3 regions of the Lysinibacillus sp. Y5S-8 genome follow, and region 3 is predicted to be linked to each of the others. Evidence: a T-box and tRNA genes for the amino acid it is inferred to sense, from the RefSeq annotation. Region 3 holds a T-box; the other regions hold tRNA genes.
What was found. A T-box is a leader RNA that pairs with one kind of tRNA and senses whether it is charged. The one in region 3 lies ahead of ileS (isoleucine--tRNA ligase), so its partner is inferred to be a tRNA-Ile.
Positions count from the first base shown of each region.

Region 1 (10,319 bases), 2.0 Mb from region 3:
TCCCTTCACCCGCACCATTATTTCATTGCCAGATAAAAAAACTTATGCACATGCGGAAGTAGTTCAGTGGTAGAACACCACCTTGCCAAGGTGGGGGTCGCGAGTTCGAACCTCGTCTTCCGCTCCAAATGTGCCGGGGTGGCGGAACTGGCAGACGCACAGGACTTAAAATCCTGCGGTAGGTGACTACCGTACCGGTTCGATTCCGGTCCTCGGCACCATTTTTAATGCGCCCGTAGCTCAATTGGATAGAGCGTCTGACTACGGATCAGAAGGTTATGGGTTCGACTCCTGTCGGGCGCGCCAAAAAAGAACGGGAAGTAGCTCAGCTTGGTAGAGCACTTGGTTTGGGACCAAGGGGTCGCAGGTTCGAATCCTGTCTTCCCGACCATTTCCAAAGAAATTATGGGGCCTTAGCTCAGCTGGGAGAGCGCCTGCCTTGCACGCAGGAGGTCAGCGGTTCGATCCCGCTAGGCTCCACCATAATAAATTAACCAGTATAAAGATCCTGGCGGCGTAGCTCAGCTGGCTAGAGCGTACGGTTCATACCCGTAAGGTCGGGGGTTCGATCCCCTCTGCCGCCATCTTAAAGGACCTTTAGCTCAGTTGGTTAGAGCAGACGGCTCATAACCGTCCGGTCGCAGGTTCGAGTCCTGCAAGGTCCACCATTTATATAATGCAACGGAGGTATACCCAAGTCTGGCTGAAGGGATCGGTCTTGAAAACCGACAGGCGGGTAACACCGCGCGGGGGTTCGAATCCCTCTACCTCCTCCAGTTTTAAATCTTTATAAATGGTGCTTTAAAAACTCGAAACAGTATAAAATTATCGCGGGGTGGAGCAGTGGTAGCTCGTCGGGCTCATAACCCGAAGGTCGTTGGTTCAAATCCGGCCCCCGCAACCAAATGGTCCCGTGGTGTAGCGGTTAACATGCCTGCCTGTCACGCAGGAGATCGCCGGTTCGATCCCGGTCGGGACCGCCATTATTTTCATAAGAAGATATGATAAGCAAAAGAAAATAAGCTTAGCATGGACGAAATGGGTCAGTAGCTCAGTTGGTAGAGCATTAGATTGAAGCTCTAAGTGTCGGCGGTTCGATTCCGTCCTGACCCACCATTTATGCGGGTGTAGTTTAATGGTAAAACCTCAGCCTTCCAAGCTGATGTCGTGGGTTCGATTCCCATCACCCGCTCCAAGGGCCTATAGCTCAGCTGGTTAGAGCGCACGCCTGATAAGCGTGAGGTCGATGGTTCGAGTCCATTTAGGCCCATCATTATTCCGAAGTAGCTCAGTTGGTAGTAGCACCTGACTGTTAATCAGGTTGTCGCAGGTTCGAGTCCTGCCTTCGGAGCCATTTTTATGTGGGGAAGTACTCAAGAGGCTGAAGAGGCGCCCCTGCTAAGGGTGTAGGTCGGGTAACCGGCGCGAGGGTTCAAATCCCTCCTTCTCCGCCATTGGCCCGTTGGTCAAGTGGTTAAGACACCGCCCTTTCACGGCGGTAACACGGGTTCGAATCCCGTACGGGTCATACTAAAAAACAGTAGATGCACATGCATCTACTGTTTTTTCATATTCATAGATATAAATATTACTCTTGATTCAATGCATTTTCATCCATATAAACTACTTCCCAGATATGCCCATCTACATCCTGAAATCCCCAGCCATACATAAACCCATGGTCTTGGGGTTCACTATAAGATTTACCACCGGAGGCCAGTGCCTTATTTACTAATTGATCTACTTGCTCTCGATTTTCAGCAGATAGACATAAAATTGCTTCTGCAGACGTAGCAGTATTTGTAATTTCCTTCTTACTAAACCCTTTGAATCGTTCTTCCACCATCATTAATGCAAAGATATTTTCACTAATAATCATTGAGGCTGTAGTCTCATCGCTAAATTGTTGATTGAACTCAAAACCTAGTTCCTTAAAGAAGTTGATGGATTTGTTTAGATCTTTCACTGGTAAATTGATAAAAATATTTTTCGATTGAAAAGCCATTTATTTTCACCTCCAAATCGACAGTAGCATAGAGCATAAAGCCATGTCAATTTCAGCAATAGATGGTTATTCTTTGATTGGATCGATGATGATGCATTTGAAAATGGCAGTTGTTTAAGCTATTCAAAATAGATGTTATATGAACATAAAAAGCAGAGACGTTTTTTTACAACATCTCTGCTTTTAAAGCAACCTAATTATCCTCGTGCTAGCATTCTTTTGAGAGAGCTAAGTGCTTCAGCTGTAGTATATTCATCTACTTGGATACGGTTATGTGGTTGCCCCTGCTCAATGCTTTCTAAGCTCCATAACAGATGGGGAAGGTCAATGCGATTCATTGTTAAGCAAGGACAAAAATTTTCATTTAAAGAGATAATATGTTTATCTGGATGCTGCTTCATTATGCGATTGACAAGGTTCATTTCTGTTCCAATAGCCCATGCCGATCCGCTTGGTGCACGATTGATTGTCTCAATGATGTATTTTGTGGAACCTGCATCATCGGCAGCTGCTACAACTTCACGACTGCATTCAGGGTGAACAATAATTTGCATAGTTGGATGTTCTTTGCGAACGACCTCCGTATGGTGAACCGTAAATCCTTCATGTACAGAGCAATGACCTTTCCATAGAATAACCTGAATGTTCTCAAGCGGCTCATTTGTTTCAAGCATATTCTTATGGGGATTCCAAACAGCCATATTTTTAAGTGGAATACCTAAATCATAGGCAGTGTTTCTTCCTAAATGTTGGTCAGGTAAAAAGAAAATACGCTGTTTTTGTGTAAATGCCCATTGAACAAGCTCTTTAGCATTCGATGAAGTGACACAGGCACCACCATGTCTTCCCGTAAAGGCTTTAATGGCAGCAGTCGAATTGACATAAGTTAGCGGGATAATTGTATCACCAAAGAGTTGCTGAAGAATCGGCCATGCTTGTTCTGTTTGATAAATATCAGCCATATCAGCCATTGAACAACCTGCACGCATATCTGGTAAATAGACATGTTGCTGCTTCGTTGTCAGCATATCAGCAGTTTCCGCCATAAAATGCACGCCGCAAAATACAATATGTTCAGCTTCCTTGTTAGCGGCAGATAATTGAGCTAACTGTAGGGAATCACCAGTTGCATCAGCAAATTGAATGACTTCATCTTTTTGATAATGATGTCCTGGTATAAATAGTTTAGGTCCTAATTTTTGCTTTATTGATAAAATACGAGATTCCATTTCCTTTACGGATAATGCCCGGTAATGCTCTGGAAGTAGTGTCGTTTGTTGTAATAAACTAGTTATGGACAAGGGAATGATCTCCTTTCATTTGAACGAGTGCACTAATGTCAAAGGCTTTAACGGAATGCGTTAATGAACCAAGTGAAATAAACTGAACACCTGATTGTGCATAGGCCTTTAAATTTTCAAGTGTGATGCCTCCTGATGCCTCTGTCACAATAGAAGAAGGGACAGTGGGAAGCCATGCTCGTATTTCTTCTGGACTACGGTTATCAAACATAATAATATCTGCTCCAGCAATGATGGCTTCTTCTAGCTGGTCCTTTGTTTCAATTTCCACTTCGATTTTTACAGTATGACCGACTTTTGCTCTAGCAGCCTGAACAGCTTTTGTAATGCTACCAGCAAAGGCAATGTGGTTATCCTTTAGCATGATGGCATCATACAGGCCATTACGATGATTAAAGCCACCACCGATTCTAACAGCATATTTATCCAACATACGCAATCCAGGCATGGTCTTACGCGTATCACATATTTTCGCATGCGTACCAGATGTTTCTCGAACGGCATGATGGGTCGCTGTCGCAATAGCGGACATACGCTGAATAAGATTTAATATAACGCGCTCACCTATTAATAATTTTTGTAAGGGTCCCTTTACCACAGCAAGCACATCACCGGTCTTTACTGTCTCTCCATCTTTTTTTAGAAGTTGGATTTTTATTGATCGATCGAGTAAGTGAAAGCCATACTCAATAATGAGCGCCCCGCAGAAAACCCCATTTTCTTTAGCGTAAAAAGAAAAAGATCCCTGCTGTTCAGCTGAAAAGATATATTCACTCGATAAATCCCCATCACCTAAATCCTCATTAAAAAATTGCTTGAGCATTTCCTCGAGTTTGATGATATTCATACAATGAGTTCCTCACTTTCATTTGGCCTTGCGAAAAAATAATCCAACGACTTGCCCAGTGTACGTCCATTTCTAATTTATCCGTACGAATGTGAGCACCACGCGTTTCCGTTCGTGTAATTGCAGCATGTGCCATTAATGTTGCGACAACATGCATCATAAATAGTTCCAATTCAGCTTGTTCTAGACCCTTTAGATTCGTATAAAGAAGTGATTGTAAGGAGGGTAATTGCTGAATAAAATGCTGCAAGTCATTAACGTTTCGCACGATGCCTAAAAACTGCATCATGTATTGCTGTAACTGCTGTTTGCTAAATAAAGATGGCATTATTTCAGCACATTGATGGTGGTTATGTGTGAAATTTTTTTGATGGCAACCATGTTGAATGATGAACTGAGCCATTCTTTGCCCAAACGTAATACCTTCCAATAGGGAGTTACTTGCTAAACGGTTCGCACCATGGACACCTGTACAGGCAACTTCCCCCACTGCATATAGATTAGGTATAGTGGTTCTTCCTTTGTCATCAGCAATAACGCCCCCCATTAAGAAATGACTTCCTGGAGCTACAGGAATTAAGCCATCTTGTAAATAAACTTGATTGTCATAGCAAAGCTGAGCAATTGTTGGGAATTTCACTTCAAAATTTTGAATGTTAGTAATATCAATAAACGTCTCCTCACCAGCAGCACGTTTTTTAAAAAGTGCAAGTGCCGTAATATGTCTTGGTGCTAAGTCAAGTTGGGCATGTAAGCCTGTCATAATGGGCTGACGCTGTGCATCGACAAAGATGCCACCAGCACCTCGAACAGCTTCGGAAACTAATCCCTTCGCCTCATTTTCACACCAAAGCAGACTAGGGTGGAACTGCATAAATTCCATATCACTGATGGCAGCACCTGCGCGAAATGCTAACGCGATGCCGTCACCTGTATTGGTTGGATAATTAGATGTGCTTGAATAGAGTGCACCTGCACCACCTGTCGCTAAAATGACATGATGGGCCAAATAGCGTGTAATGCCTTTTTGTCCTTTGGTAAGTGCGCCTATGCAGCCACCATCTGTATTCCGTAAAAGCTCATAAGCCATTTCATAGCAATTCACCTTTGTTTTAGGTGAAAGTTTATGAAGTAAGTAATCTATGAAAATTTGACCAGTACGATCACCACCTGCATGTAGAATACGATGATGACTATGTGCCCCTTCGAGTCCTAGAGCCGGTTTTCCATCAACATGACGATCGATAGGGAGACCAGTCTTTAAATATTTCTGCATGATTTTAGTGCCATCTTCTATGAGTGTAGTAACATGTTTTTTCTCGTGATGATATTCTCCAGCTTTCAATGTATCAGCAATGTGGTGTTCAATATGATCTTTCTCACTTGTAACAGCAGCGATGCCACCTTGTGCACGATAAGAACTACTCATATAAAGAGATGATTTTGTAACAATTTGTACTTGAAAATGTTCTTCGAGCAGTAAAGCAGCTTGAAGTGCAGCAATTCCACTGCCGATTATAAGGACATCTGTCTTTACATCCATAGTTATACCCTCTTTACAGTTGTCTTGACACTTATCTTTACATAAAATAAAAAAGAAAACAAGACTTGATGAACTAGAGAGGGAGAAGACAATGATTTATATGGATTATGCTGCGACATCACCGATGACGAAGGAGGCTCTTGCAGCTTATGTAGAGGTAGCACAGCGTTATTATGGAAATAGTGCAAGTCTTCATGATTTAGGAGGACAAGCCTATTATTTTGTCCAGCAATCAAGAGAGGTTGTAGCCACTGCTTTAGGCGTAAATAGTGACGGTATTATTTTTACAGGGAGCGGGACAGAAGGAAATATCCTGGCTATCTTGTCATTAGCGCTGGCCTCTAAAAAAGGAAAACACATTATTTCATCTCAAGCTGAGCATACGTCTGTGCATGCAGCGTTGAATACGCTTGAGAAAATGGGTTTTATAGTGACAAAATTGCCTTTACAGATGGATGGATGGATTGACCTTGAACAATTACAGCAAGCAATCCGCAAAGATACGGCTTTGATTACAATTCAACATGTCAATTCTGAAATTGGCGCTATTCAGCCTGTAGAGAAAATAATAGAGATGGCTAAAAAATCTGATGTTTTCAGTCATATTGACTGTGTACAATCATTTGGGAAGCTCGCTATACCAAGTGGAGTAGATGCCATTACAATCTCAGCTCATAAAATAGGTGGGCCAAAGGGGTGTGGTGCTGTCTATCTGAATCCTGCGCTCCGAGTACCTGCCTTAACACCGGGTGTAACTCATGAGAGGGGTTTAAGAGGAGGCACATTAGATACACCAGCAATTGTAGCCTTTGCGGCAGCAATTGAAAACTATCAATATGAAAGACAACATTATGAGACTTTAAGAAGATTTTTGAAGAACAATTTGCCTGAAACATGCCAATTAATAGAATGTAACCAACAATTGCCTAATATTTGTGGCGTAATGATGGATAAAATAGAGGGGCAATATGTTCTTTTAAAGTTAAATGAGGCAGGAATCTGTATTTCGACGGGTAGTGCATGTGATATTCATAGTGAATCTGGAACGAAAGCTATTTTATCAATGGGTTACTCTTTGGAAGCAGCACGCCAATTTTTTAGACTATCTTTTGGAGCTTCCACAACATTTGAAGAAATTCTAAGATTGAAACAAGAGCTTTTAACTATTTAATGAAACAACAAGTGAAGGGTTTTCTATACCCTTTCCTTGTTTAGAAATAGATTATAAGCTAAGAAAATAGGTGAAATAAAATAATTGTTTTCTTTTGAAACAACAATTGTTATAATATTTTGCAGGGCAATATTTTCTCTTACTTAGCAAAAATAACTTCAAAAAGTAATAATTTCTTTTTTTTATAAAAAAGTATTGCACAATGTGAGAAAACGTTATACAATAATTCTTGTCTTGAAGGACAGGTAAACAACTTCAAAACAAGATACATAAAGAAACTTCTGCTAAGAACGCAGAAGCCAGCACAATCAAGTGCAAGTCTAGTGATGATGGCAAAGAGGTCACACCCGTTCCCATACCGAACACGGAAGTTAAGCTCTTTAGCGCCGATGGTAGTTGGGGGCTTCCCCCTGTGAGAGTAGGACGTCGCTAGGCATAGTACCCAGGAGGATTAGCTCAGCTGGGAGAGCATCTGCCTTACAAGCAGAGGGTCGGCGGTTCGAGCCCGTCATCCTCCACCATATGCCGGTTTAGCTCAGCAGGTAGAGCAACTGACTTGTAATCAGTAGGTCGTGGGTTCGATTCCTATAGCCGGCACCATTTTTTAGAGCCATTAGCTCAGTTGGTAGAGCATCTGACTTTTAATCAGAGGGTCGAAGGTTCGAGTCCTTCATGGCTCACCATTTTTAATAATAATAAGCGGGTGTGGCGGAATTGGCAGACGCACTAGACTTAGGATCTAGCGCCGCAAGGCGTGGGGGTTCGACTCCCTTCACCCGCACCATTATTTCATTGCCAGATAAAAAAACTTATGCACATGCGGAAGTAGTTCAGTGGTAGAACACCACCTTGCCAAGGTGGGGGTCGCGAGTTCGAACCTCGTCTTCCGCTCCAAATGTGCCGGGGTGGCGGAACTGGCAGACGCACAGGACTTAAAATCCTGCGGTAGGTGACTACCGTACCGGTTCGATTCCGGTCCTCGGCACCATTTTTAATGCGCCCGTAGCTCAATTGGATAGAGCGTCTGACTACGGATCAGAAGGTTATGGGTTCGACTCCTGTCGGGCGCGCCAAAAAAGAACGGGAAGTAGCTCAGCTTGGTAGAGCACTTGGTTTGGGACCAAGGGGTCGCAGGTTCGAATCCTGTCTTCCCGACCATTTCCAAAGAAATTATGGGGCCTTAGCTCAGCTGGGAGAGCGCCTGCCTTGCACGCAGGAGGTCAGCGGTTCGATCCCGCTAGGCTCCACCATAATAAATTAACCAGTATAAAGATCCTGGCGGCGTAGCTCAGCTGGCTAGAGCGTACGGTTCATACCCGTAAGGTCGGGGGTTCGATCCCCTCTGCCGCCATCTTAAAGGACCTTTAGCTCAGTTGGTTAGAGCAGACGGCTCATAACCGTCCGGTCGCAGGTTCGAGTCCTGCAAGGTCCACCATTTATATAATGCAACGGAGGTATACCCAAGTCTGGCTGAAGGGATCGGTCTTGAAAACCGACAGGCGGGTAACACCGCGCGGGGGTTCGAATCCCTCTACCTCCTCCAGTTTTAAATCTTTATAAATGGTGCTTTAAAAACTCGAAACAGTATAAAATTATCGCGGGGTGGAGCAGTGGTAGCTCGTCGGGCTCATAACCCGAAGGTCGTTGGTTCAAATCCGGCCCCCGCAACCAAATGGTCCCGTGGTGTAGCGGTTAACATGCCTGCCTGTCACGCAGGAGATCGCCGGTTCGATCCCGGTCGGGACCGCCATTATTTTCATAAGAAGATATGATAAGCAAAAGAAAATAAGCTTAGCATGGACGAAATGGGTCAGTAGCTCAGTTGGTAGAGCATTAGATTGAAGCTCTAAGTGTCGGCGGTTCGATTCCGTCCTGACCCACCATTTATGCGGGTGTAGTTTAATGGTAAAACCTCAGCCTTCCAAGCTGATGTCGTGGGTTCGATTCCCATCACCCGCTCCAAGGGCCTATAGCTCAGCTGGTTAGAGCGCACGCCTGATAAGCGTGAGGTCGATGGTTCGAGTCCATTTAGGCCCATCATTATTCCGAAGTAGCTCAGTTGGTAGTAGCACCTGACTGTTAATCAGGTTGTCGCAGGTTCGAGTCCTGCCTTCGGAGCCATTTTTATGTGGGGAAGTACTCAAGAGGCTGAAGAGGCGCCCCTGCTAAGGGTGTAGGTCGGGTAACCGGCGCGAGGGTTCAAATCCCTCCTTCTCCGCCATTGGCCCGTTGGTCAAGTGGTTAAGACACCGCCCTTTCACGGCGGTAACACGGGTTCGAATCCCGTACGGGTCATACTAAGTGCAGTAGATGAATTACATCTACTGCACTTTTTAATTGATTTGATAACATAGTTACTATAAAAATGAAGCCTTCACAGAACATCGAATCTGTGAAGGCTTGTTAATTATATAGGAAGTTAAGAAATTTTTCTCCCTTTTCCGTAGGGGATCATAAACGCATAACAAGGAACTTAGACAAATGTAAGTTCTGTATTGTATAATTTTGTATTTTGAAGCTAGATGGACTAAGCTAATGATAAAGGAGGGATAGGAATGAATGAAAAATTAAAGTGGGTGCACAATCAGCTGGATAAAGCAAATGACGGAACAGCTTTACTGCCATATTTTACATTGGAACAAGTAAAGAAAGTGGGGCAATTTCTACGTACATATGAGCAATTTGAAAAGACACCTCTCCATCATCTTGATTCACTTGCTTCATGGATGGGTATAGAAAAAATCTTGGTAAAAGACGAATCCTATCGATTTGGCTTAAACGCATTTAAAGTATTAGGCGGAGTTTATGCAATTGCGCAGTATGTTGCCAATAGACTCCAGAAAAATATAGAGGAACTATCGTTTGAACAATTAAAATCATCAGAAGTAAAAGCGCAGATAGGTAATTTAACCTTTATTTCAACAACAGATGGTAACCATGGTCGTGGTGTGGCATGGGCGGCTCGTGAACTGGGGTATCAAGCGCGAATATATATGCCAGCTGGCAGTGCCGATGAACGTTTACAGCATATTAAAAAAGAAGGAGCCTATGCTGAAATAACGACAATGAATTATGATGAAACCGTGCGTTATACCTCGCAGCTAGCACAAGAAAATGGCTGGGTCCTGATTCAGGATACGATGTGGGATGGCTACGAAGAAATACCATTATGGATTATGCAAGGCTACACAACACTTGTACATGAAATCGTTGAACAGATGCAGCAAGCTCCGACACATGTATTTTTACAAGCTGGTGTTGGGTCATTTGCAGGGGCAGTAGTAGCTTTTTTACAACAATATTATGAGCAGGATATTACATTTGTGTTAGTTGAGCCACATGTTGCTAATTGTTATTATGAGAGCTTTAAGGCAGGTACTGAGCAATATGTAACTGTTGGTGGAGAGATGAAAACCATAATGGCGGGCCTTGCTTGCGGTGAACCTAATCCA
Region 1 covers NZ_CP145889.1:3,621,498-3,631,816, reverse strand. Annotated here, with positions in the region: tRNA gene V6670_RS17735 (tRNA-Leu) at 1-17, shown strand, start outside; tRNA gene V6670_RS17730 (tRNA-Gly) at 53-127, shown strand; tRNA gene V6670_RS17725 (tRNA-Leu) at 133-221, shown strand; tRNA gene V6670_RS17720 (tRNA-Arg) at 230-306, shown strand; tRNA gene V6670_RS17715 (tRNA-Pro) at 315-391, shown strand; tRNA gene V6670_RS17710 (tRNA-Ala) at 408-483, shown strand; tRNA gene V6670_RS17705 (tRNA-Met) at 511-584, shown strand; tRNA gene V6670_RS17700 (tRNA-Ile) at 592-668, shown strand; tRNA gene V6670_RS17695 (tRNA-Ser) at 684-776, shown strand; tRNA gene V6670_RS17690 (tRNA-Met) at 830-904, shown strand; tRNA gene V6670_RS17685 (tRNA-Asp) at 908-983, shown strand; tRNA gene V6670_RS17680 (tRNA-Phe) at 1,041-1,116, shown strand; tRNA gene V6670_RS17675 (tRNA-Gly) at 1,122-1,195, shown strand; tRNA gene V6670_RS17670 (tRNA-Ile) at 1,197-1,270, shown strand; tRNA gene V6670_RS17665 (tRNA-Asn) at 1,278-1,354, shown strand; tRNA gene V6670_RS17660 (tRNA-Ser) at 1,364-1,454, shown strand; tRNA gene V6670_RS17655 (tRNA-Glu) at 1,457-1,528, shown strand; gene V6670_RS17650 (VOC family protein) at 1,589-2,005, opposite strand; gene nadA (quinolinate synthase NadA) at 2,203-3,306, opposite strand; gene nadC (carboxylating nicotinate-nucleotide diphosphorylase) at 3,293-4,153, opposite strand; gene nadB (L-aspartate oxidase) at 4,110-5,696, opposite strand; gene V6670_RS17630 (cysteine desulfurase family protein) at 5,797-6,867, shown strand; rRNA gene rrf (5S ribosomal RNA) at 7,187-7,302, shown strand; tRNA gene V6670_RS17620 (tRNA-Val) at 7,313-7,388, shown strand; tRNA gene V6670_RS17615 (tRNA-Thr) at 7,392-7,467, shown strand; tRNA gene V6670_RS17610 (tRNA-Lys) at 7,475-7,550, shown strand; tRNA gene V6670_RS17605 (tRNA-Leu) at 7,567-7,651, shown strand; tRNA gene V6670_RS17600 (tRNA-Gly) at 7,687-7,761, shown strand; tRNA gene V6670_RS17595 (tRNA-Leu) at 7,767-7,855, shown strand; tRNA gene V6670_RS17590 (tRNA-Arg) at 7,864-7,940, shown strand; tRNA gene V6670_RS17585 (tRNA-Pro) at 7,949-8,025, shown strand; tRNA gene V6670_RS17580 (tRNA-Ala) at 8,042-8,117, shown strand; tRNA gene V6670_RS17575 (tRNA-Met) at 8,145-8,218, shown strand; tRNA gene V6670_RS17570 (tRNA-Ile) at 8,226-8,302, shown strand; tRNA gene V6670_RS17565 (tRNA-Ser) at 8,318-8,410, shown strand; tRNA gene V6670_RS17560 (tRNA-Met) at 8,464-8,538, shown strand; tRNA gene V6670_RS17555 (tRNA-Asp) at 8,542-8,617, shown strand; tRNA gene V6670_RS17550 (tRNA-Phe) at 8,675-8,750, shown strand; tRNA gene V6670_RS17545 (tRNA-Gly) at 8,756-8,829, shown strand; tRNA gene V6670_RS17540 (tRNA-Ile) at 8,831-8,904, shown strand; tRNA gene V6670_RS17535 (tRNA-Asn) at 8,912-8,988, shown strand; tRNA gene V6670_RS17530 (tRNA-Ser) at 8,998-9,088, shown strand; tRNA gene V6670_RS17525 (tRNA-Glu) at 9,091-9,162, shown strand; gene V6670_RS17520 (diaminopropionate ammonia-lyase) at 9,423-10,319, shown strand, end outside.
Region 1: it encodes a tRNA-Ile, which carries the amino acid that the T-box ahead of ileS (isoleucine--tRNA ligase) is inferred to sense. The anticodon was not compared.

Region 2 (10,319 bases), 740 kb from region 3:
AATAGGGGTACCATTACAAATTGTTATGTTTATCGTTATGATGATTGCCATCCCATTCTTTTTCCCGTTTTAAAAACTCGGTTTCTATACCGAGTTTTTTATTTTATATAAAGATCTATTATTTTTTATCGAAAAGTATGATAAAATTCTTTTTTAGATAGCGGTATAACATGGCGCTCACTTGTGAAAATTGAATTTTAGGTTGTCATTATTTTTACGGATATATATATAGGAAGTTTTTCATTACCAAGAAAAAAGTTAAATTTTTTTCATGAAAAGTGTTGACCTTTTAAAAATAAGAGTGTAGTATTATACAAGTCGCCACGGTGACACGCTAAAATAAAGCAAAACATGAACCTTGAAAACTGAACAAGCAAAACGTAATCAATAAAGTTTTCAGTAACTAACTTCGGTTAGTGAACGAAACAAAATTTTGGACATCAAAATGATGCCAGCAAAACAATTTGAGCTATTCAAATTTCTTTTATGGAGAGTTTGATCCTGGCTCAGGACGAACGCTGGCGGCGTGCCTAATACATGCAAGTCGAGCGAACAGAGAAGGAGCTTGCTCCTTCGACGTTAGCGGCGGACGGGTGAGTAACACGTGGGCAACCTACCCTATAGTTTGGGATAACTCCGGGAAACCGGGGCTAATACCGAATAATCTGTTTCACCTCATGGTGAAACACTGAAAGACGGTTTCGGCTGTCGCTATAGGATGGGCCCGCGGCGCATTAGCTAGTTGGTGAGGTAACGGCTCACCAAGGCGACGATGCGTAGCCGACCTGAGAGGGTGATCGGCCACACTGGGACTGAGACACGGCCCAGACTCCTACGGGAGGCAGCAGTAGGGAATCTTCCACAATGGGCGAAAGCCTGATGGAGCAACGCCGCGTGAGTGAAGAAGGATTTCGGTTCGTAAAACTCTGTTGTAAGGGAAGAACAAGTACAGTAGTAACTGGCTGTACCTTGACGGTACCTTATTAGAAAGCCACGGCTAACTACGTGCCAGCAGCCGCGGTAATACGTAGGTGGCAAGCGTTGTCCGGAATTATTGGGCGTAAAGCGCGCGCAGGTGGTTTCTTAAGTCTGATGTGAAAGCCCACGGCTCAACCGTGGAGGGTCATTGGAAACTGGGAGACTTGAGTGCAGAAGAGGATAGTGGAATTCCAAGTGTAGCGGTGAAATGCGTAGAGATTTGGAGGAACACCAGTGGCGAAGGCGACTATCTGGTCTGTAACTGACACTGAGGCGCGAAAGCGTGGGGAGCAAACAGGATTAGATACCCTGGTAGTCCACGCCGTAAACGATGAGTGCTAAGTGTTAGGGGGTTTCCGCCCCTTAGTGCTGCAGCTAACGCATTAAGCACTCCGCCTGGGGAGTACGGTCGCAAGACTGAAACTCAAAGGAATTGACGGGGGCCCGCACAAGCGGTGGAGCATGTGGTTTAATTCGAAGCAACGCGAAGAACCTTACCAGGTCTTGACATCCCGTTGACCACTGTAGAGATATAGTTTCCCCTTCGGGGGCAACGGTGACAGGTGGTGCATGGTTGTCGTCAGCTCGTGTCGTGAGATGTTGGGTTAAGTCCCGCAACGAGCGCAACCCTTGATCTTAGTTGCCATCATTTAGTTGGGCACTCTAAGGTGACTGCCGGTGACAAACCGGAGGAAGGTGGGGATGACGTCAAATCATCATGCCCCTTATGACCTGGGCTACACACGTGCTACAATGGACGATACAAACGGTTGCCAACTCGCGAGAGGGAGCTAATCCGATAAAGTCGTTCTCAGTTCGGATTGTAGGCTGCAACTCGCCTACATGAAGCCGGAATCGCTAGTAATCGCGGATCAGCATGCCGCGGTGAATACGTTCCCGGGCCTTGTACACACCGCCCGTCACACCACGAGAGTTTGTAACACCCGAAGTCGGTGAGGTAACCTTTTGGAGCCAGCCGCCGAAGGTGGGATAGATGATTGGGGTGAAGTCGTAACAAGGTAGCCGTATCGGAAGGTGCGGCTGGATCACCTCCTTTCTAAGGATTATTTCGGAATACAAACCTAGGGTTTGTAAGATTACGTTTTGCGTTCAGTTTTGAAGGTTCATTCTTCTTGAATGAAAATCTTCAAAACTTGTTCTTTGAAAACTGGATAAAACGACATTGAAATTGTAACAAACACATTTATTTTTTAAGTTTTTTTATAGGCTTAATAACATTAAAAGGTTTCAAGACACGAGCAGTTCTAGGAAGCAATCGAGTGAATGAAGGAGCGTACTTGAGTACGTGACTGATTGAACGAGTGAAGCTGACAACGAAATGTGATGTGTATTGAAAGCTGTTAGGTTAAGTTATTAAGGGCGCACGGCGAATGCCTTGGCACTAGGAGCCGAAGAAGGACGGCACTAACACCGATATGCTTCGGGGAGCTGTAAGTGAGCTTTGATCCGGAGATTTCCGAATGGGGGAACCCACTACGTTTAATCGCGTAGTATCTTGACGTGAATACATAGCGTCTTGAAGGCAGACCCAGGGAACTGAAACATCTAAGTACCTGGAGGAAGAGAAAGAAAAATCGATTCCCTGAGTAGCGGCGAGCGAAACGGGAAGAGCCCAAACCAAGAGGCTTGCCTCTTGGGGTTGTAGGACACTCAATACGGAGTTACAAAAGAGCGAGTTAGATGAAGCGACTTGGAAAGGTCCGCCAGAGCAGGTAAAAGCCCTGTAGTCGAAAGTTCGTTCTCTCCTGAGTGGATCCTGAGTACGGCGGAACACGTGAAATTCCGTCGGAATCCGGGAGGACCATCTCCCAAGGCTAAATACTACCTAGTGACCGATAGTGAACCAGTACCGTGAGGGAAAGGTGAAAAGCACCCCGGAAGGGGAGTGAAAGAGATCCTGAAACCGTGTGCCTACAAGTAGTTAGAGCCCGTTAATGGGTGATAGCGTGCCTTTTGTAGAATGAACCGGCGAGTTACGATTACGTGCGAGGTTAAGCTTTAGAAGGCGGAGCCGCAGCGAAAGCGAGTCTGAATAGGGCGAAATAGTACGTGGTCGTAGACCCGAAACCAGGTGATCTACCCATGTCCAGGGTGAAGGTAAGGTAACACTTACTGGAGGCCCGAACCCACGCACGTTGAAAAGTGCGGGGATGAGGTGTGGGTAGCGGAGAAATTCCAATCGAACTTGGAGATAGCTGGTTCTCTCCGAAATAGCTTTAGGGCTAGCCTCGTGATGAGAATACTGGAGGTAGAGCACTGTTTGGACTAGGGGGCCATCCCGGTTTACCGAATTCAGACAAACTCCGAATGCCAGATATTTATACACGGGAGTCAGACTGCGAGTGATAAGATCCGTAGTCAAAAGGGAAACAGCCCAGACCACCAGCTAAGGTCCCAAAGTAATCGTTAAGTGGAAAAGGATGTGGCGTTGCACAGACAACCAGGATGTTGGCTTAGAAGCAGCCATCATTTAAAGAGTGCGTAATAGCTCACTGGTCGAGTGACGCTGCGCCGAAAATGTATCGGGGCTAAACGATTCACCGAAGCTGTGGATTGACATCTACGATGTCAGTGGTAGGAGAGCGTTCTAAGTGCGTTGAAGTCAGACCGGAAGGACTGGTGGAGCGCTTAGAAGTGAGAATGCCGGTATGAGTAGCGAAAGACGGGTGAGAATCCCGTCCACCGTATGACTAAGGTTTCCTGAGGAAGGCTCGTCCGCTCAGGGTTAGTCGGGACCTAAGCCGAGGCCGATAGGCGTAGGCGATGGACAACAGGTTGATATTCCTGTACCACCTCCTCACCGTTTGAGAAATGGGGGGACGCAGTAGGATAGGGTAAGCGCGCTGTTGGTTATGCGCGTCCAAGCAGTAAGGCGTGTGTGTAGGCAAATCCGCACACTGTAACGTTGAGCTGTGATGGCGAGTCCGTATGGACGAAGTTCCTGATTTCACACTGCCAAGAAAAGCCTCTATCGAGGTGAGAGGTGCCCGTACCGCAAACCGACACAGGTAGTCGAGGAGAGAATCCTAAGGTGTGCGAGAGAACTCTCGTTAAGGAACTCGGCAAAATGACCCCGTAACTTCGGGAGAAGGGGTGCTCTTGAGCGTGCAAGCGCATGAGAGCCGCAGTGAATAGGCCCAGGCGACTGTTTAGCAAAAACACAGGTCTCTGCAAAACCGTAAGGTGACGTATAGGGGCTGACGCCTGCCCGGTGCTGGAAGGTTAAGAGGAGTGGTTAGCGCAAGCGAAGCTGCGAATTGAAGCCCCAGTAAACGGCGGCCGTAACTATAACGGTCCTAAGGTAGCGAAATTCCTTGTCGGGTAAGTTCCGACCCGCACGAAAGGCGTAACGATCTGGGCACTGTCTCAACGAGAGACTCGGTGAAATTATAGTACCTGTGAAGATGCAGGTTACCCGCGACAGGACGGAAAGACCCCGTGGAGCTTTACTGTAGCCTGATATTGAATTTTGGTACAACTTGTACAGGATAGGTAGGAGCCAGAGATCTCGGAGCGCCAGCTTCGAAGGAGGCGTCGGTGGGATACTACCCTGGTTGTATTGAAATTCTAACCCATGCCCCTTAGCGGGGCAGGAGACAGTGTCAGGCGGACAGTTTGACTGGGGCGGTCGCCTCCTAAAAGGTAACGGAGGCGCCCAAAGGTTCCCTCAGAATGGTTGGAAATCATTCGTAGAGTGTAAAGGCACAAGGGAGCTTGACTGCGAGACCTACAAGTCGAGCAGGGTCGAAAGACGGGCTTAGTGATCCGGTGGTTCCGCATGGAAGGGCCATCGCTCAACGGATAAAAGCTACCCCGGGGATAACAGGCTTATCTCCCCCAAGAGTCCACATCGACGGGGAGGTTTGGCACCTCGATGTCGGCTCATCGCATCCTGGGGCTGTAGTCGGTCCCAAGGGTTGGGCTGTTCGCCCATTAAAGCGGTACGCGAGCTGGGTTCAGAACGTCGTGAGACAGTTCGGTCCCTATCCGTCGTGGGCGTAGGAAATTTGAGAGGAGCTGTCCTTAGTACGAGAGGACCGGGATGGACACACCGCTGGTGTACCAGTTGTCTTGCCAAAGGCATCGCTGGGTAGCTATGTGTGGACGGGATAAGTGCTGAAAGCATCTAAGCATGAAGCCCCCCTCAAGATGAGATTTCCCATTACGCAAGTAAGTAAGATCCCTCAAAGACGATGAGGTAGATAGGTTCGAGGTGGAAGTGTGGTGACACATGGAGCTGACGAATACTAATCGATCGAGGACTTAACCAAAAACGTTTGAAACATTCAATGCACGTTTATCCAGTTTTGAAAGAACAACTCTTTCAACTGAATAAGTGAAGTGATGATGGCAAAGAGGCCACACCCGTTCCCATACCGAACACGGAAGTTAAGCTCTTTAGCGCCGATGGTAGTTGGGGGCTTCCCCCTGTGAGAGTAGGACATCGCTTCGCTTATTTTTCGTGGAGGATTAGCTCAGCTGGGAGAGCATCTGCCTTACAAGCAGAGGGTCGGCGGTTCGAGCCCGTCATCCTCCACCATTATTTATACAACAGTATAGTATTATCGCGGGGTGGAGCAGTGGTAGCTCGTCGGGCTCATAACCCGAAGGTCGTTGGTTCAAATCCAGCCCCCGCAACCAAATGGTCCCGTGGTGTAGCGGTTAACATGCCTGCCTGTCACGCAGGAGATCGCCGGTTCGATCCCGGTCGGGACCGCCATTTTTTTTTGCCGGTGTAGCTCAGTTGGTAGAGCAACTGACTTGTAATCAGTAGGTCGTGGGTTCGACTCCTATCGCCGGCACCATTCCCTTGGAGGGGTAGCGAAGTGGCTAAACGCGGCGGACTGTAAATCCGCTCCTTAGGGTTCGGCGGTTCGAATCCGTCCCCCTCCACCATTTTAGGGGCATAGTTCAACGGTAGAATAGAGGTCTCCAAAACCTTTGGTGTGGGTTCGATTCCTACTGCCCCTGCCAGGTATTGAGGTACTCGTTCATATACAGCTGTTATAATTTATATAGTGGCGATTGTGGCGAAGTGGTTAACGCATCGGATTGTGGTTCCGACATTCGTGGGTTCGATTCCCATCAGTCGCCCCATTTTCAAATTGGGGTATAGCCAAGCGGTAAGGCAACGGATTTTGATTCCGTCATGCCTAGGTTCGAATCCTAGTACCCCAGCCATTTTTCTTTTTTACGAGCCATTAGCTCAGTTGGTAGAGCATCTGACTTTTAATCAGAGGGTCGAAGGTTCGAGTCCTTCATGGCTCATCGTTTTTAATGAATATTGCGCCCGTAGCTCAATTGGATAGAGCGTCTGACTACGGATCAGAAGGTTATGGGTTCGACTCCTGTCGGGCGCGCCAATAAATTTATGTTTTCGGAATGTAGCTCAGCTTGGTAGAGCACTTGGTTTGGGACCAAGGGGTCGTAGGTTCGAATCCTGTCATTCCGACCATTTTTTATGTTAAATGGGGCCTTAGCTCAGCTGGGAGAGCGCCTGCCTTGCACGCAGGAGGTCAGCGGTTCGATCCCGCTAGGCTCCACCAGTTCAATATTTTTGGAGGTATACCCAAGTCTGGCTGAAGGGATCGGTCTTGAAAACCGACAGGCGGGTAACACCGCGCGGGGGTTCGAATCCCTCTACCTCCTCCATTTTGGGTCAGTAGCTCAGTTGGTAGAGCATTAGATTGAAGCTCTAAGTGTCGGCGGTTCGATTCCGTCCTGACCCACCATTATTTGCGGGTGTAGTTTAATGGTAAAACCTCAGCCTTCCAAGCTGATGTCGTGAGTTCGATTCTCATCACCCGCTCCAAAATGGGCCTATAGCTCAGCTGGTTAGAGCGCACGCCTGATAAGCGTGAGGTCGATGGTTCGAGTCCATTTAGGCCCATCATTATTCCGAAGTAGCTCAGTTGGTAGTAGCACCTGACTGTTAATCAGGTTGTCGCAGGTTCGAGTCCTGCCTTCGGAGCCACGGCCCGTTGGTCAAGTGGTTAAGACACCGCCCTTTCACGGCGGTAACACGGGTTCGAATCCCGTACGGGTCATCAAGCATGTAGCACAAATATGTGTTACATGCTTTTTCTTTTATCAATAAATGACATAGTAGTAAAGAGTGAAAGCTACGAATCCGCTATCAATGGTTCAGTAGCTTTTTTACATGACTAATATTTTGTTTCTCCTTTCTAATAAGATGTTTCCCACTACTTTTCCTTCTTCATTCACAATATTTTCTAACCATGATTCGATTCATTGTAAATTTGAACAAACTATTTCATATATGCAATATGTATGTTTTTTTATGGCTATTTTCGTGGTGCTTGTCGTTTTGTTCCTCTAATATGAGGATAAGTGGAGGAATCGAAATGAATATACAGGAGATCCAGCAATTTTTAAGTTTATATCAGACAGAACAAGATGAATCAGAACGTTGGTTAGCGAATAGATTACAACAGATTAAGAATGCAGGTGAGTACGACCCAACAACAGAGGAGGTAGCTTTTGGTGCACGGGTGGCGTGGCGTAATAGTAACAAATGTATTGGTCGTCTGTTTTGGCAATCATTGCATGTAGTAGATGCACGTGCCGTTTTAGATGAACAGGATATTTTTCAAAAACTACTGGAGCATATCGATTATGCAACAAATAGTGGAAAGATCCGTCCAACAATAACAGTATTTGCTTCGAACAGAGTGCGTATATGGAATCATCAGCTAATTCGTTATGCAGGCTATGAAACGGAAGCTGGCGTTATAGGTGATGCACATTCTATTGCTTTTACTAAAGTATGTGAATCGTTAGGTTGGAAAAGTGAGAGGACACCATTCGATGTGTTACCTCTTGTTATACAAGTAGATGAGCGAGCTCCGCAGCTGTTTACAATTCCTGTAGAATATATTTTAGAGGTGCCAATTCGTCATCCAGAGTCAGTGGATGTAGAGAAATTAGGAATGAAATGGTATGCTGTACCCATTATTTCAAGTATGCGTTTTCAAATGGCAGGCATTGATTTTCAAGCGGCACCCTTTAATGGCTGGTATATGGGGACAGAAATCGGTGCACGTAATTTAGCAGATCATGACCGTTATAATATGCTACCAGCTATTGCGGAGGTTTTTAATCTTGATACAACCAAGCAAGCTTCACTTTGGCGTGATCGTGCATTAGTGGAGCTTAATATTGCTGTCCTTCATTCTTTTAAAGAACAAGGCGTGAGCATTGTCGATCATCATACAGCTGCTCAGCAGTTTAAATTGTTTGAAGAAGCAGAGGAATCAGCAGGACGAGACGTTACAGGCAACTGGACATGGCTAATCCCACCACTTTCGCCCGCAACGACTCATATTTTCCATAAGCCGTATATCAATATTTATCATACACCCAATTATTTTTATCAAAAACCATGCTATTAACTGATTGTGGAGAGGACGAAACGCTATGTTGAATGAGCAAATTTCGAGTATCCCGTGGTTACAATTGACGACACCTTATGGTAGAGGAACGGCAATCCCGCAGCTGATTGAACAGGAGCAATATACAGAGCTAGCTGAGTTAGTGGAGCATCAAGGTACACTATGGCAGGTCACACCATGGGTTTTGCTTGTCCTTTTAAAAAAGCTTGCTAGCAAAGATACGAAGGAGGCACTGACTACCTTTTTTGAGACAGTAAAAAAACACCTTTTAAACTGCCAGTTGACGGTATTTTACCGGCGACTGGTTGTTTAGTTTCGTTTGGATACGGATATTGTTATAATAGTGTATATATTCTTCGACGATTCGAATCACACAAGCATTAGACGTGCTGTGTATTCCGTCGAGATAGAACGTTTCGGACTTTAGCGAGGAGTGAAACGTTTCGATTGGGGAATTATCAGCGGGCGTGCCTTTGCGGGACATGCTCATGGTAATTCCTTTTTCTTTTACTGCTGCTTGATAAACATAGGACGTATACACAGAGCCCTGATCGCTATGCAGAATGATATCCTCAGGCAGCTGCTTCAATTGAGCGAGCGTATCTAAGATAAACGTTGTATCTTGTGTATCACCGACTGTATAGGCAATGATTTCACCATTGTATAAATCCATGATGCTTGAAAGATATAACATCGACTGACCAAAAGGCAAGTAAGTAATATCGGTTACGAGCTTCTGGAGGGGTGCTGTTGCCTTAAAATCACGGGCTAATGTATTGTCTGCTATGTCCGCTGGTTGACCGGTACGTTTACGCTTTTTTACTTTGACACGACAAGACCAATTATATTTTTGCATCACTCTTTGTACCGTTTTTTCTGCAATTTCTGGAAATAAAGTAGCGATTTTACGATAGCCATAACGATATTTATGGGCTGCACAAGCTTCACCAATCGCTTGATCTCGACTATCTTTATTGGACAGTATCCCACGTTGTTTTCGCCAACGGTAATAGGTAGCCCTCGCCACGCCCATATGTGCACAAATAGTTTGAATAGACATGGTTCCTTTTAATTCTTCTACGAGGTCTACGAATGCTTGTCCAACCACTTCCTCTCCAATTCTTTGTACTTTTTTAGTACTTCAATTTGTTGTTTTAAGAAACGAATTTCAGCTTGTAAACGTGCCTCCTCTGTATCGTATTCAGGACCTTTACCAAATGAATACTGTTTCCCAACCGGTTGTTGTAATCGTTGATGCTCTCCTTCACGATACCATTTCATCCACACTTTTAGTTGCGTATGATTTTTAATATTTAATGGCTCAAGCACTTCCTTCACTGGCACACCAGCTAACCTCATTTCAATCGCTTTCATTTTTATCTCAATTGGATAACTTACTCTTGTACCCATAGAAAAAACACCTCCACGTTGATTGTTTGGTATTCAATACCCGTTTTTCAACGAAAGGTGTTTTTATTTGTCTCATATTTTTAGGTCAGTGCGGGATGTCTCTGTACAAGAAGTAGAGCTTTATTTAGCTGTGGCACATGCAATTTCTGAGGATTATCTAGACCCATCATATTCAGTTCAAACTATGCAGGAGCTGTTAGATGTCAAATATTTATGGATGGATCACGAAGAGAATGATGAGCTGGAATGGGAGGAGGAAACGCCAAAGGGTTATGAGCAGAAAGCTTTTGTAAGCTATTATTATTTTAGTTATATACTCTTACAAGAGGCTGTTCCTATTTTTGCAGCAGTTATAGCTCACAACAAAGAAACAGCGGACCATCTTGCTGAACTGTTAACCTTACTACAGCAATTGGACAAATAAAACGTCTATACCTATATAGAAGTAAAGCAGATGGGGAACATGAGCAGTTATCCCATCTGCTTTATTTTAATGGA
Region 2 covers NZ_CP145889.1:251,663-261,981, forward strand. Annotated here, with positions in the region: gene V6670_RS01145 (SLC13 family permease) at 1-73, shown strand, start outside; rRNA gene V6670_RS01150 (16S ribosomal RNA) at 484-2,035, shown strand; rRNA gene V6670_RS01155 (23S ribosomal RNA) at 2,343-5,270, shown strand; rRNA gene rrf (5S ribosomal RNA) at 5,337-5,452, shown strand; tRNA gene V6670_RS01165 (tRNA-Val) at 5,464-5,539, shown strand; tRNA gene V6670_RS01170 (tRNA-Met) at 5,566-5,640, shown strand; tRNA gene V6670_RS01175 (tRNA-Asp) at 5,644-5,719, shown strand; tRNA gene V6670_RS01180 (tRNA-Thr) at 5,729-5,804, shown strand; tRNA gene V6670_RS01185 (tRNA-Tyr) at 5,812-5,895, shown strand; tRNA gene V6670_RS01190 (tRNA-Trp) at 5,900-5,973, shown strand; tRNA gene V6670_RS01195 (tRNA-His) at 6,021-6,096, shown strand; tRNA gene V6670_RS01200 (tRNA-Gln) at 6,106-6,180, shown strand; tRNA gene V6670_RS01205 (tRNA-Lys) at 6,195-6,267, shown strand; tRNA gene V6670_RS01210 (tRNA-Arg) at 6,286-6,362, shown strand; tRNA gene V6670_RS01215 (tRNA-Pro) at 6,378-6,454, shown strand; tRNA gene V6670_RS01220 (tRNA-Ala) at 6,470-6,545, shown strand; tRNA gene V6670_RS01225 (tRNA-Ser) at 6,559-6,651, shown strand; tRNA gene V6670_RS01230 (tRNA-Phe) at 6,656-6,731, shown strand; tRNA gene V6670_RS01235 (tRNA-Gly) at 6,738-6,811, shown strand; tRNA gene V6670_RS01240 (tRNA-Ile) at 6,816-6,889, shown strand; tRNA gene V6670_RS01245 (tRNA-Asn) at 6,897-6,973, shown strand; tRNA gene V6670_RS01250 (tRNA-Glu) at 6,975-7,046, shown strand; gene V6670_RS01255 (nitric oxide synthase oxygenase) at 7,365-8,411, shown strand; gene V6670_RS01260 (hypothetical protein) at 8,437-8,724, shown strand; one part of gene V6670_RS01265 (IS3 family transposase) at 8,680-9,548, opposite strand; one part of gene V6670_RS01265 (IS3 family transposase) at 9,548-9,821, opposite strand; gene V6670_RS01270 (hypothetical protein) at 9,889-10,245, shown strand; gene V6670_RS01275 (MFS transporter) at 10,312-10,319, opposite strand, start outside.
Region 2: it encodes a tRNA-Ile, which carries the amino acid that the T-box ahead of ileS (isoleucine--tRNA ligase) is inferred to sense. The anticodon was not compared.

Region 3 (10,319 bases):
AGAAGATGATTTTTACGGTAAGAGTACGAATACGCAACCTGTTGAATATGCAGCTGTAGGGGCTCAACCAGCTATAAATAAAAAGCAAGAGTATTCTACACCTTCAGAACCAAAAGAAAGCGTAATCGGGAAAGCAAAAAAATTATTTGATAAGTTTTTTGATTAACTAGAATGCGTAATGAATGATACAGAGTCGAGTTACCGTGGGAGGAAAAAGAGATGTTAGAATTTGATACAAGTGTTGATGAACTTGCAGTAATAAAGGTCATAGGTGTTGGTGGCGGCGGTAACAACGCGGTCAATCGAATGATAGAACATGGTGTACAAGGCGTTGACTTTATCGCAGTGAACACAGATGCACAGGCATTAAACTTATCCAAAGCGGAAATAAAGCTACAAATTGGTGCTAAATTAACGCGTGGACTAGGTGCAGGTGCAAATCCTGAAGTAGGAAAAAAAGCTGCTGAAGAGAGTAGAGAACAGCTAGAAGAAGTTCTTCGTGGAGCAGATATGGTATTTGTGACAGCCGGTATGGGTGGCGGAACAGGTACTGGTGCAGCCCCAGTTATTGCACAAATTGCACGTGAATTGGGAGCCCTTACAGTAGGGGTTGTCACACGCCCATTTACGTTTGAAGGACGTAAGCGCCAAACACAAGCAATCGGTGGAATTGGTGGTATGAAGGAATCAGTAGATACACTGATTGTGATTCCGAACGATAAGCTTTTACAAATTGTAGATAAATCAACACCAATGTTAGAAGCCTTCAGAGAAGCTGATAATGTTTTACGTCAGGGTGTACAAGGTATTTCAGACTTAATTGCAACACCTGGTCTTATTAACTTAGACTTTGCTGACGTGAAAACAATTATGTCTAACAAAGGTTCAGCATTAATGGGCATTGGTATCGCAACAGGCGAAAATAGAGCTTCTGAAGCTGCGAAGAAAGCAATTTCAAGTCCATTGCTTGAATCGTCAATTGATGGTGCTAAAGGCGTCCTTATGAACATTACAGGTGGTTCAAATCTTAGTTTATTTGAAGTACAAGAAGCGGCAGATATCGTAGCTTCTGCGTCAGATGAAGAAGTAAATATGATTTTCGGTTCTGTTATTAATGAAAATCTTAAAGATGAAATCATTGTTACAGTTATTGCGACTGGCTTCACAGAAGAAGCACTACAGCAACAACGTAATACAGCAAAACCGTCACTCAACATAAACAGACAATCTGCTCCACAACAACAGGCGCCGATTCGTGAACAACGACAAGAAACGCATGTTCAACAAGAGCAGCCACGTCAAAATCAGCAACATTATGCACAGGATGACATGCTTGAAGTACCAGCATTTTTACGTAACCGCAAAAATCGCGGATAAAACAAGCATAAATCTTCTTGAAAGCTCGTATTCTACTTAGGTAGGGTACGAGCTTTTTATATTGCATAACATGTTGTTCAAATGTGTAAGGAAACCATGTATTTTGTCAAAACATTTTCAGGAAATGATGCGATTGTTTGACAATATTTGTGGGAGTAACGTGCTAACTTTGTAAGTAGGAGGCGGCTGTTATGTATGGAGAATGGCTGGTGCTCATTAATACGCTTTTTAATCTAGCAATACTCACGTTTACGGCAAGAGTAACAGGGGTCTTGGTGAAGAATTCAAGATTATTAATGAGTTCAATTTGTAGTAGTTTTGTAGCTGTCATTGGCGGTCAAATGCTGTGGACGACGATTCTTAGTTTTATATTGCTAATTGGTATAGCATTTCACTTCAAGATTCGAAGTTTTCAGAAGCAAGGTCCTATTGTATTAACAGCAACAATCGTTATTGGCGGTTTATTAACAGCTCTACAACCTTTTTTAAAAAATCTTTCTGTTACCCACTTTATTATGATTTGCTTTTTACTTGCCGTTTTAAATCTTATTGCATTCTACAAGCAATGGGGTTTTGTAAAGCTAGAACGCTTAAGTGGTCAATTTGTTTTTGATACAACTTTAAAAATTTTTGGGGCAACCATACCACTTTCTGCTTTTGTGGATACAGGTAATCAAGCTATTGAGCCATTATCAGGAAAGCCGGTTCATTTTGTTTCCTATACAGCTTTACGGCCACATTTACCTTCAGCGTTCCGTCAATCATTAATAGAATGGCAAGAAACAGATCCGTACAATGTATCCATGTTTTCAGAAGATTATCAGCGTTATATACGATTTATTCATGTTAATACGGTACAGCAGCAAACCGTAGTGCTTGGTTTTCGTTTTGATGAGTGGCATATAAAGGGGGAGCCCTCACAAGTGAAAACAAACGAATATATCGTTTTAACCAAGAAAGCTAAAAATTTTCCACATAGCACAGCAGCAATTTTACATTTTTCAGCGCTTTCAAATAACTCATAGAGGGGGAGAACTATTGCTTCTTAGGCTACTTGCTAGCTTGAAAAAATTATGGAGTAAGTTTCGGAGTCGTGAAACGTACTATATAGGGGGAAATGATTCATTGCCAGTGCCATTAAGTCGAGAAGAAGAAGTTACAGTCATTGCATCCTTTATGAACGGTGATTTACGTGCTAGAGACACACTAATTGAACGTAATTTACGTCTTGTTGTATATATTGCAAGACGTTTTGATAACACGGGCACGCCAATAGAAGATTTAATCAGCATTGGCTCGATTGGTTTAATTAAGGCGATTGAAACGTTCAATACTGATAAAAATATTAAGCTTGCAACATATGCATCACGTTGCATTGAAAACGAAATTTTAATGCATTTACGAAAAACAAGTCGTATGAAGGGTGAAGTTTCACTAGATGAACCACTAAATTCTGATGCAGATGGAAATGAATTATTACTGTCAGATATTTTAGGAACAGAAGAGCATATTATTCTTGATAATGTAGAGAAGAAAATTGAACGTCAGCATATGTTCCATGCGATTAATTTATTAGGTGCGCGAGAGCGGTATATTATGGAATGTCGTTTTGGTCTCAATGGAAAAGTTGAAATGACTCAAAAAGAGGTGGCAGATCATTTAGGCATATCGCAATCATATATTTCCCGATTAGAAAAGAAAATTATTCAAGATTTACGTGAAAATTTAAATCAACCAATTTCGTAGAAAGGGAAATTTAACCTACCTAAAATTGGTCACAGCTTTTGTGCATATTCTTGTTTCTCTCGGACAAACTGATGTCACGGTTTAGTCAGAGAATAACATCCGGAGGAATCGAATATGCGAACAAAAGTAGATCTTTGCGGCTTAGATACATCGACTTTGCCAATTTTAAAGCACGAGGAAATGAAGGAACTCTTCATCCGTTTACAAGCTGGAGAAACTGAGATCAGAGAAGAGCTTGTCATGTGCAATTTAAGGTTAGTGCTTAGTATTGTCGGTAGATTTGCCTATCGGGGTGAACAGGCAGATGATTTATTTCAAGTGGGCTGTATTGGGCTCATGAAAGCCATTGATCATTTTGATTTAAAGCATAATGTACGATTTTCGACATATGCTGTACCAATGATTATTGGTGAAATTCGTCGCCATCTGCGTGATCATCATGCATTGCGTGTATCGCGCTCTCTAAGAGATATAGCTTATAAGGCAATGCAGGCAAAAGAGCAATGGATAACCGATAATTTGCGTGAACCAACGATTGAAGAAATTGCTGAGATGATTGACATGAAAAAAGAAGATGTTTTATTCGCTTTAGATGCCATTCAAGATCCAGTTTCTTTACAGGAGCCCATTTATTCAGACGGTGGAGACGCTGTTTATATGATGGACCAATTACGTGATGATGATGTATCAGAGGATCAATGGGTTGCCTACGTGTCGGTAAAGGAAAGCTTGCAAAAGCTAGATGAACGTCAGCAAATGATTGTTGCCAAACGTTTCTATTTTGGTGAAACGCAAACGGAAATCGCGAAGGAATTGGGGATTTCCCAAGCACAAATTTCACGTCTTGAAAAAAATGCTATTGAAACAATGCAAAAAGATTACAAATAAAAAAATGCGCATCGGATTATTCGATGCGCATTTTATCTTCATTCAATGAACAAGTGATACATAAATATAAAGTAACAGCTAAGTTTGATGATAGAAATGAATGTACAAAAATAAAGAATAGAGGAGGTATGTCATTGCGTTTTTCATTATTACAGCAAAAAGAAGTGATTGAAGCAGGAAATGGGCGATTTATAGGATTTGTAATAGATGCTGAAGTCTCAAAAGAAACGGGCTATGTGACAGCATTTTTGATTGCAGAGCCTCGTAAATATCTTGGTTTTTTTAAAGGGGAAGAGTCTGTAAGAAAAGTGTATATGAAAGATGTGCTTGTTGTTGGCAAGGATGTTATTTTAGTTAAAGCACTTTCCTAGGGCATATGTTAATAAAATTGTGGTGAATGTAAACTGACATAGGTCAGGCTATTCATTGATAAATCAAGCATTGCTTGTTACAATAAAAGAAACTATTGTTGTAAAGTTGGGAAAAACAGTGACAAAAATCTTAACAAATTTAAACAAACTACAGGATTTAATAACAGCAGCAGAAAAAAAAGGGAATCGTCAGGGTGATAAAGTCCAAATAATTGCCGTAACGAAAGAAGTTTCTGTTGAAAGAACACAAGAAGCAATTGATGCAGGACTCTCTCATTTAGGAGAAAATAGACCTGAAGGCCTGCAACGTAAAATTGCAGAGATTCACGCTGATGTACATTGGCATTATATCGGGTCTCTTCAAACACGTAAAGTAAAACAAGTCATTAACAGCATTGATTATTTACACTCCTTAGATCGTTTGAGTCTAGCAGAAGAAATTGAAAAAAGAGCAGATCAGCCAGTTAAATGTTTTGTACAAGTAAATGTTTCGGGTGAAGAATCAAAACATGGCTTAAGTATCGAAGAAGTTTTGCCTTTTGTAAAAGCGTTAAAGAGTTTTACAAAGATTCAAGTTGTAGGTTTAATGACCATGGCACCAAATACAGAAGACGAAGCAATCATTCGCTCTGTTTTCAAGCAATTAAAACAATGTCAACAGCAAATAGCCGAGCAAGGATTCGCACACGCACCTTGTACCGAGTTATCAATGGGCATGTCTAATGACTTTGAAATTGCGGTAGAGGAAGGGGCTACTTTTGTTCGAGTCGGAACGGCTCTTGTTGGAAATGAAAGAGGGGAACAGGATGAGCATGAAAAATAAAATTAAAAACTTCTTTTACCTTGAAGAAGAACTAGAAGAAGAAATCACGCAAGCTCCTATTCAGCAGCAACAGCCCATACAACAACAGCAACCGATTCATTCCGTAAAGCCTAAAAAAACGATTAAAGAGCGTAGGGCGCCTATTCAAGAAATTATGCCGCAAAGTTCAGCAACGCCTAACAACATTGTAAGCTTGCAGGCAGCTATGAGCTCTAAGGGAGCAAAAGTTGTTTTAATTGAGCCTAGAGTTTATGCAGAAGCACAAGATATCGCGGAGCATTTAAAAAATAAGCGTGCTGCAATCGTCAATTTACAACGTATTGAACGAGAGCAAGGCAAACGCATTATTGATTTTTTAAGTGGTACAGTCTATGCACTTGCCGGGGATATCCAACGTATCGGTAAAGATATTTTCCTTTGTACGCCAGATAATGTAGAAGTGACTGGTGAAATTACAAACTTTATTTTAGACGATAATTAATAGCGAGGATTGTAGTTTATATGACTTTTTTTATAATACTTGGTTATGTATCATTAGCATTTAGAATCTATTCATTTATGCTAATTGGCTATATTTTAATGTCTTGGGTGCCTGCCGCTCAAAATTCAGCCATTGGACGTATGCTTGAAAAAGTGTGTGAGCCGTATTTAGGGATTTTCAGAAAGTTCATTCCACCACTTGGAATGATTGATATTTCACCAATTGTGGCTATCTTCATGTTGAATTTTATTGAACGAGGGCTTGTTATAGTCATCCAGAAAATATTTCTTATGTTCGTTTAGCAGTAAATCCTCACTCTTAGGTGGGGATTTTTTATTTAGCAATGTTTTTGTACGGAAAGAGCAACGGCCAAAAATAGAGGGTGATAAAGGTTTGTTTAACGGGTGTTCAAATATCTTTGTATAATGAGACTGCCCCAGTGGAAAAAAGAGCTTTTCAAGTAAACGTAAAAAAATTATACTCAATGATGCAAAGACGTCATAACTTGGAAATACTATGTTCATCCAGCCCACCAAGCATATAGAACTAGTGAAAGAGGAGACAACGAGATGGAACACTTAATTCAGCATTTTCGAAAAGATGAACAACCGTTTATTGAACAAGTAATAAGCTGGCAGCGTGAGGTAGAGGATCGCTATGCACCTAAGCTAACAGATTTTCTTGATCCCAGACAGCGTTTTATCGTGACATCTATTATCGGACAGGACGACACATTGAAAACGGCATGTGCAGGGTTATTTGACGGGGCAGAGAGACAGCGTATGCTTATTTATCCTACTTACTATGAAGTTATGGAGGAAGACTTTCAGCTGACAGCATTTACGATTCACTATCCTATGAAATTTGTCCAGCTCCGGCATCCAGATGTGTTAGGGGCCTTGTTATCATTAGGCTTGAATCGTGGTAAATTTGGTGATATACGTGTCAATGAGCAGCAGGTGCAATTTGTAGTAGCACAGGAGGTAGCAGATTATGTTCGTTTGCATTTAACGGGTATTGGTAAAGTCAAGGTACATGTTGAATCTTTAAAGCAAGACGAGCCACTTCTCTTCAATGAGGATGAGTGGTTTGAGGAATCTCATACTGTTTCATCCATGCGTTTAGATGTGATTATCGCTACCATTTTAAATGTGTCACGTCAAAAGGCACAAGCTTTGATTACTGGGAATAAAGTACGTGTCAATTGGACAGAGCGAGATACAGTTGCCTTTGAATTACAAGAAGGGGATATTTTATCGATACGAGGGAGCGGTCGTGTGAAAATTATTATGACAGAAGGCCGTACAAAAAAGGATAAAATCCGTCTGCAAATCGGTCGATTGGCCCAAAAAAGCTGAAAGTGAAGTAAATTTCATTAATTTTTACTGCTAAGTTGTCGGAACAATTGTATAATAGAAATTACGAATGTACATGTAAAGGAGAGAAGGATTGTATGCCATTATCACCTATTGATATACATAATAAGGAGTTTACAAAAGCTTTCAGAGGTTATGCTGAAGATGAAGTAAATGAATTTTTAGACCAAATCATTAAAGACTACGAAATTTTGTTACGTGAAAAAAAAGAGGTTGATAAGCAATTAGAGATGGCCTTAGAACAGGCGAGGCATTTTAGCTCCTTAGAAGAAACTTTGCAGAAGTCCATTGTTGTTGCACAAGAAGCGGCTGATGAAGTGCGAAGAAATTCACAAAAAGAGGCTAAACTCATTGTAAAAGAGGCTGAGAAAAATGCTGATCGAATTGTCAATGATGCTTTAACAAAAGCTCGTAAGGTGACGATTGAAATTGATGAGCTTAAAAAACAATCTAAAGTATTCCGTAATCGTTTCAAGATGCTTGTTGAGGCACAGCTTGATTTGCTTAATGCTGATGACTGGGATCATTTGCTTCAATATGATATTGATTTAACAGAAATTCAAGCATCTGTTGAGGAAGCACAGGAATCTGAAGAGATGTAACTTTTCTTTTTAATGGTTGCACTCGACAAATGAAACTTGACGCCATTGTTTGAATTTCATATACTTTGTAATAGTAATTATTTTGAAAAGATATGCATACAGGCAGAGACGAAGACAGTATTTGTTAGGCGTAGTTAAGCGATTTGGGGACAGTGAGAGCCCAAACATGCAACTAACATTGAATATCACTTCTGAGCTAAATAGCTGAAAAAAGTAGGTTATTTCGTGATGCACGACGTTAACGTGCTTGAAAGAGGTAGTGCAATATTTTTGTGCTACAAGTAGGGTGGTACCGCGAGTAGAAGCTTCTCGTCCCTTAGTGGGATTGAGGGCTTTTTTTATTTGTTCGCGAATTGTTTGAGTTGCGTTTGCCAATAACTGTCCTAGAAGTAATTGTCTATATGCTTGGGTAAAATAAAGGAGGAATTTTAATGGTTGAATACAAAGATACGTTATTAATGCCAAAAACAGATTTCCCAATGCGTGGGAATCTACCGGCGAATGAGCCAAAAACGCAAGAAAAATGGAATGACATGGATATTAACAAATTACAGATGGAACGTACTGCCGATCGTCCAGAATATGTTCTACATGATGGTCCTCCCTATGCAAATGGTGATATCCACATCGGCCATGCCTTAAATAAAGTATTGAAGGATATGATTACACGTCATCGTTCAATGACTGGCTACCATGTGAATTATATTCCAGGCTGGGATACGCACGGTCTACCAATTGAACAAGCACTGACAAACAAAGGTGTAAAGCGTAAAGAAATGTCAGTAGCAGCATTCCGCCAACTTTGTGAAGAGTATGCATATGAGCAAATTGATAATCAACGTGCCCAATTCCGTCGTCTAGGCATTCGTGGTGATTGGGAAAACCCTTATATTACATTAAAGCCTGAATTTGAAGCACGTCAAATTGAAGTGTTCGGTAAAATGGCTGAAAAGGGTTACATTTATAAAGGCTTAAAACCAGTTTATTGGTCACCATCTTCTGAATCTGCTTTAGCAGAAGCTGAAATTGAATATAAGGACATCAAATCACCATCAATCTATGTTAGCTTTGCTATTAAAGATGCGAAAGGTATTGTACCAGCAGATGCTAAATTTATTATTTGGACAACAACACCTTGGACATTACCAGCAAACCTAGGCATTTCTTTAAATCCTGAATTTATGTATGTTGTAGTTGCTGTAGCTAATAAAAAATTCATCATTGCCAAAGAATTATTAACATCAGTAGCGAATGCCCTTGGATGGGAAGACTATGAGGTTGTTCAAGAAGTAAAAGGGGAAGCACTTGATCGTCTTGTAGCGCAGCATCCATTTTATGATCGTGAATCTCTTATTATGGTAGGAGAACACGTAACTGCTGAAGCGGGTACAGGTTGTGTTCATACAGCTCCCGGACACGGGGAAGACGATTATCATATTGGTAAACAATATGGTTTAGGCATTCTTAGCCCTCTTGATAATAGCGGCTGTTATACAGATGAAGCACCTGGCTTTGAAGGCGTGTTTTATAATGATGCCAACAAACTTGTAACAGAAAAACTAAAAGAAGTAGATGCATTAGAAAAACTTGACTTCTTTACGCACTCTTATCCACATGACTGGCGTACGAAAAAACCTGTTATTTATCGTGCGACACCACAATGGTTTGCCTCTGTTGAAGCATTCCGTGGTGAGTTGTTAGAAGCTGTAAAAGCTACAGCATTTACACCAGCTTGGGGAGAAACTCGTCTTTATAATATGATTCGTGATCGTGGAGACTGGGTTATTTCACGTCAACGTGCTTGGGGTGTGCCGATTCCAATTTTCTACGCAGAAAACGGAGAGCCAATTATTACACCTGAAACAATTAGCCATATCTCAGCATTATTCCGTGAGCATGGATCGAATATTTGGTTCCAAAAAACAACAAAAGAATTATTACCAGAGGGCTTTACACATCCAGGTAGCCCGAACGGCGAATTCACAAAAGAAAATGATATTATGGACGTCTGGTTCGATTCAGGTTCATCCCACCAAGGTGTACTTGTAGAGCGCGGCATGAAATATCCAGCTGATTTATACTTAGAAGGCTCTGACCAGCATCGTGGTTGGTTTAACTCATCTCTTATTACATCTGTTGCTATTAATGGCTATGCACCATATAAAGGACTATTAACACATGGTTTTGTTCTTGATGGCGAAGGACGTAAAATGAGTAAATCATTAGGAAATGTGATCATTCCACAAAAAGTAATGGATCAGTATGGAGCAGATATTCTTCGTCTATGGGTTGCTTCTGTTGACTATACAGCGGATGTACGAATTTCGATGGATATGTTAAAGCAAGTATCAGAGGTGTACCGTAAAATTCGTAATACATTCCGCTTCTTACACGGCAATATCGCTGATTTCGATCCAAAGAAAGATCGTGTTGCCTATGCAGAGCTTCGTGAGATGGATCAATATGTCTATATGCGTTTACAGGATGTCTTACAAACTGTTCGTGCAGCATATGATCGTTATGATTTCGCTGCTGTTTATCACATCGTCAATAATTTTGTCGCAGTCGAGTTATCTTCATTCTATTTAGATATTGCAAAAGATATTGTCTATATCGAAGGTCACGACAATAAAGATCGTCGAGCGATGCAAACAG
Region 3 covers NZ_CP145889.1:994,340-1,004,658, forward strand. Annotated here, with positions in the region: gene ftsA (cell division protein FtsA) at 1-166, shown strand, start outside; gene ftsZ (cell division protein FtsZ) at 220-1,377, shown strand; gene V6670_RS04650 (sigma-E processing peptidase SpoIIGA) at 1,569-2,402, shown strand; gene sigE (RNA polymerase sporulation sigma factor SigE) at 2,416-3,123, shown strand; gene sigG (RNA polymerase sporulation sigma factor SigG) at 3,238-4,011, shown strand; gene V6670_RS04665 (YlmC/YmxH family sporulation protein) at 4,035-4,382, shown strand; gene V6670_RS04670 (YggS family pyridoxal phosphate-dependent enzyme) at 4,501-5,205, shown strand; gene V6670_RS04675 (cell division protein SepF) at 5,189-5,686, shown strand; gene V6670_RS04680 (YggT family protein) at 5,707-5,988, shown strand; gene V6670_RS04685 (RNA-binding protein) at 6,256-7,044, shown strand; gene V6670_RS04690 (DivIVA domain-containing protein) at 7,140-7,664, shown strand; T-box leader at 7,761-7,984, shown strand; gene ileS (isoleucine--tRNA ligase) at 8,096-10,319, shown strand, end outside.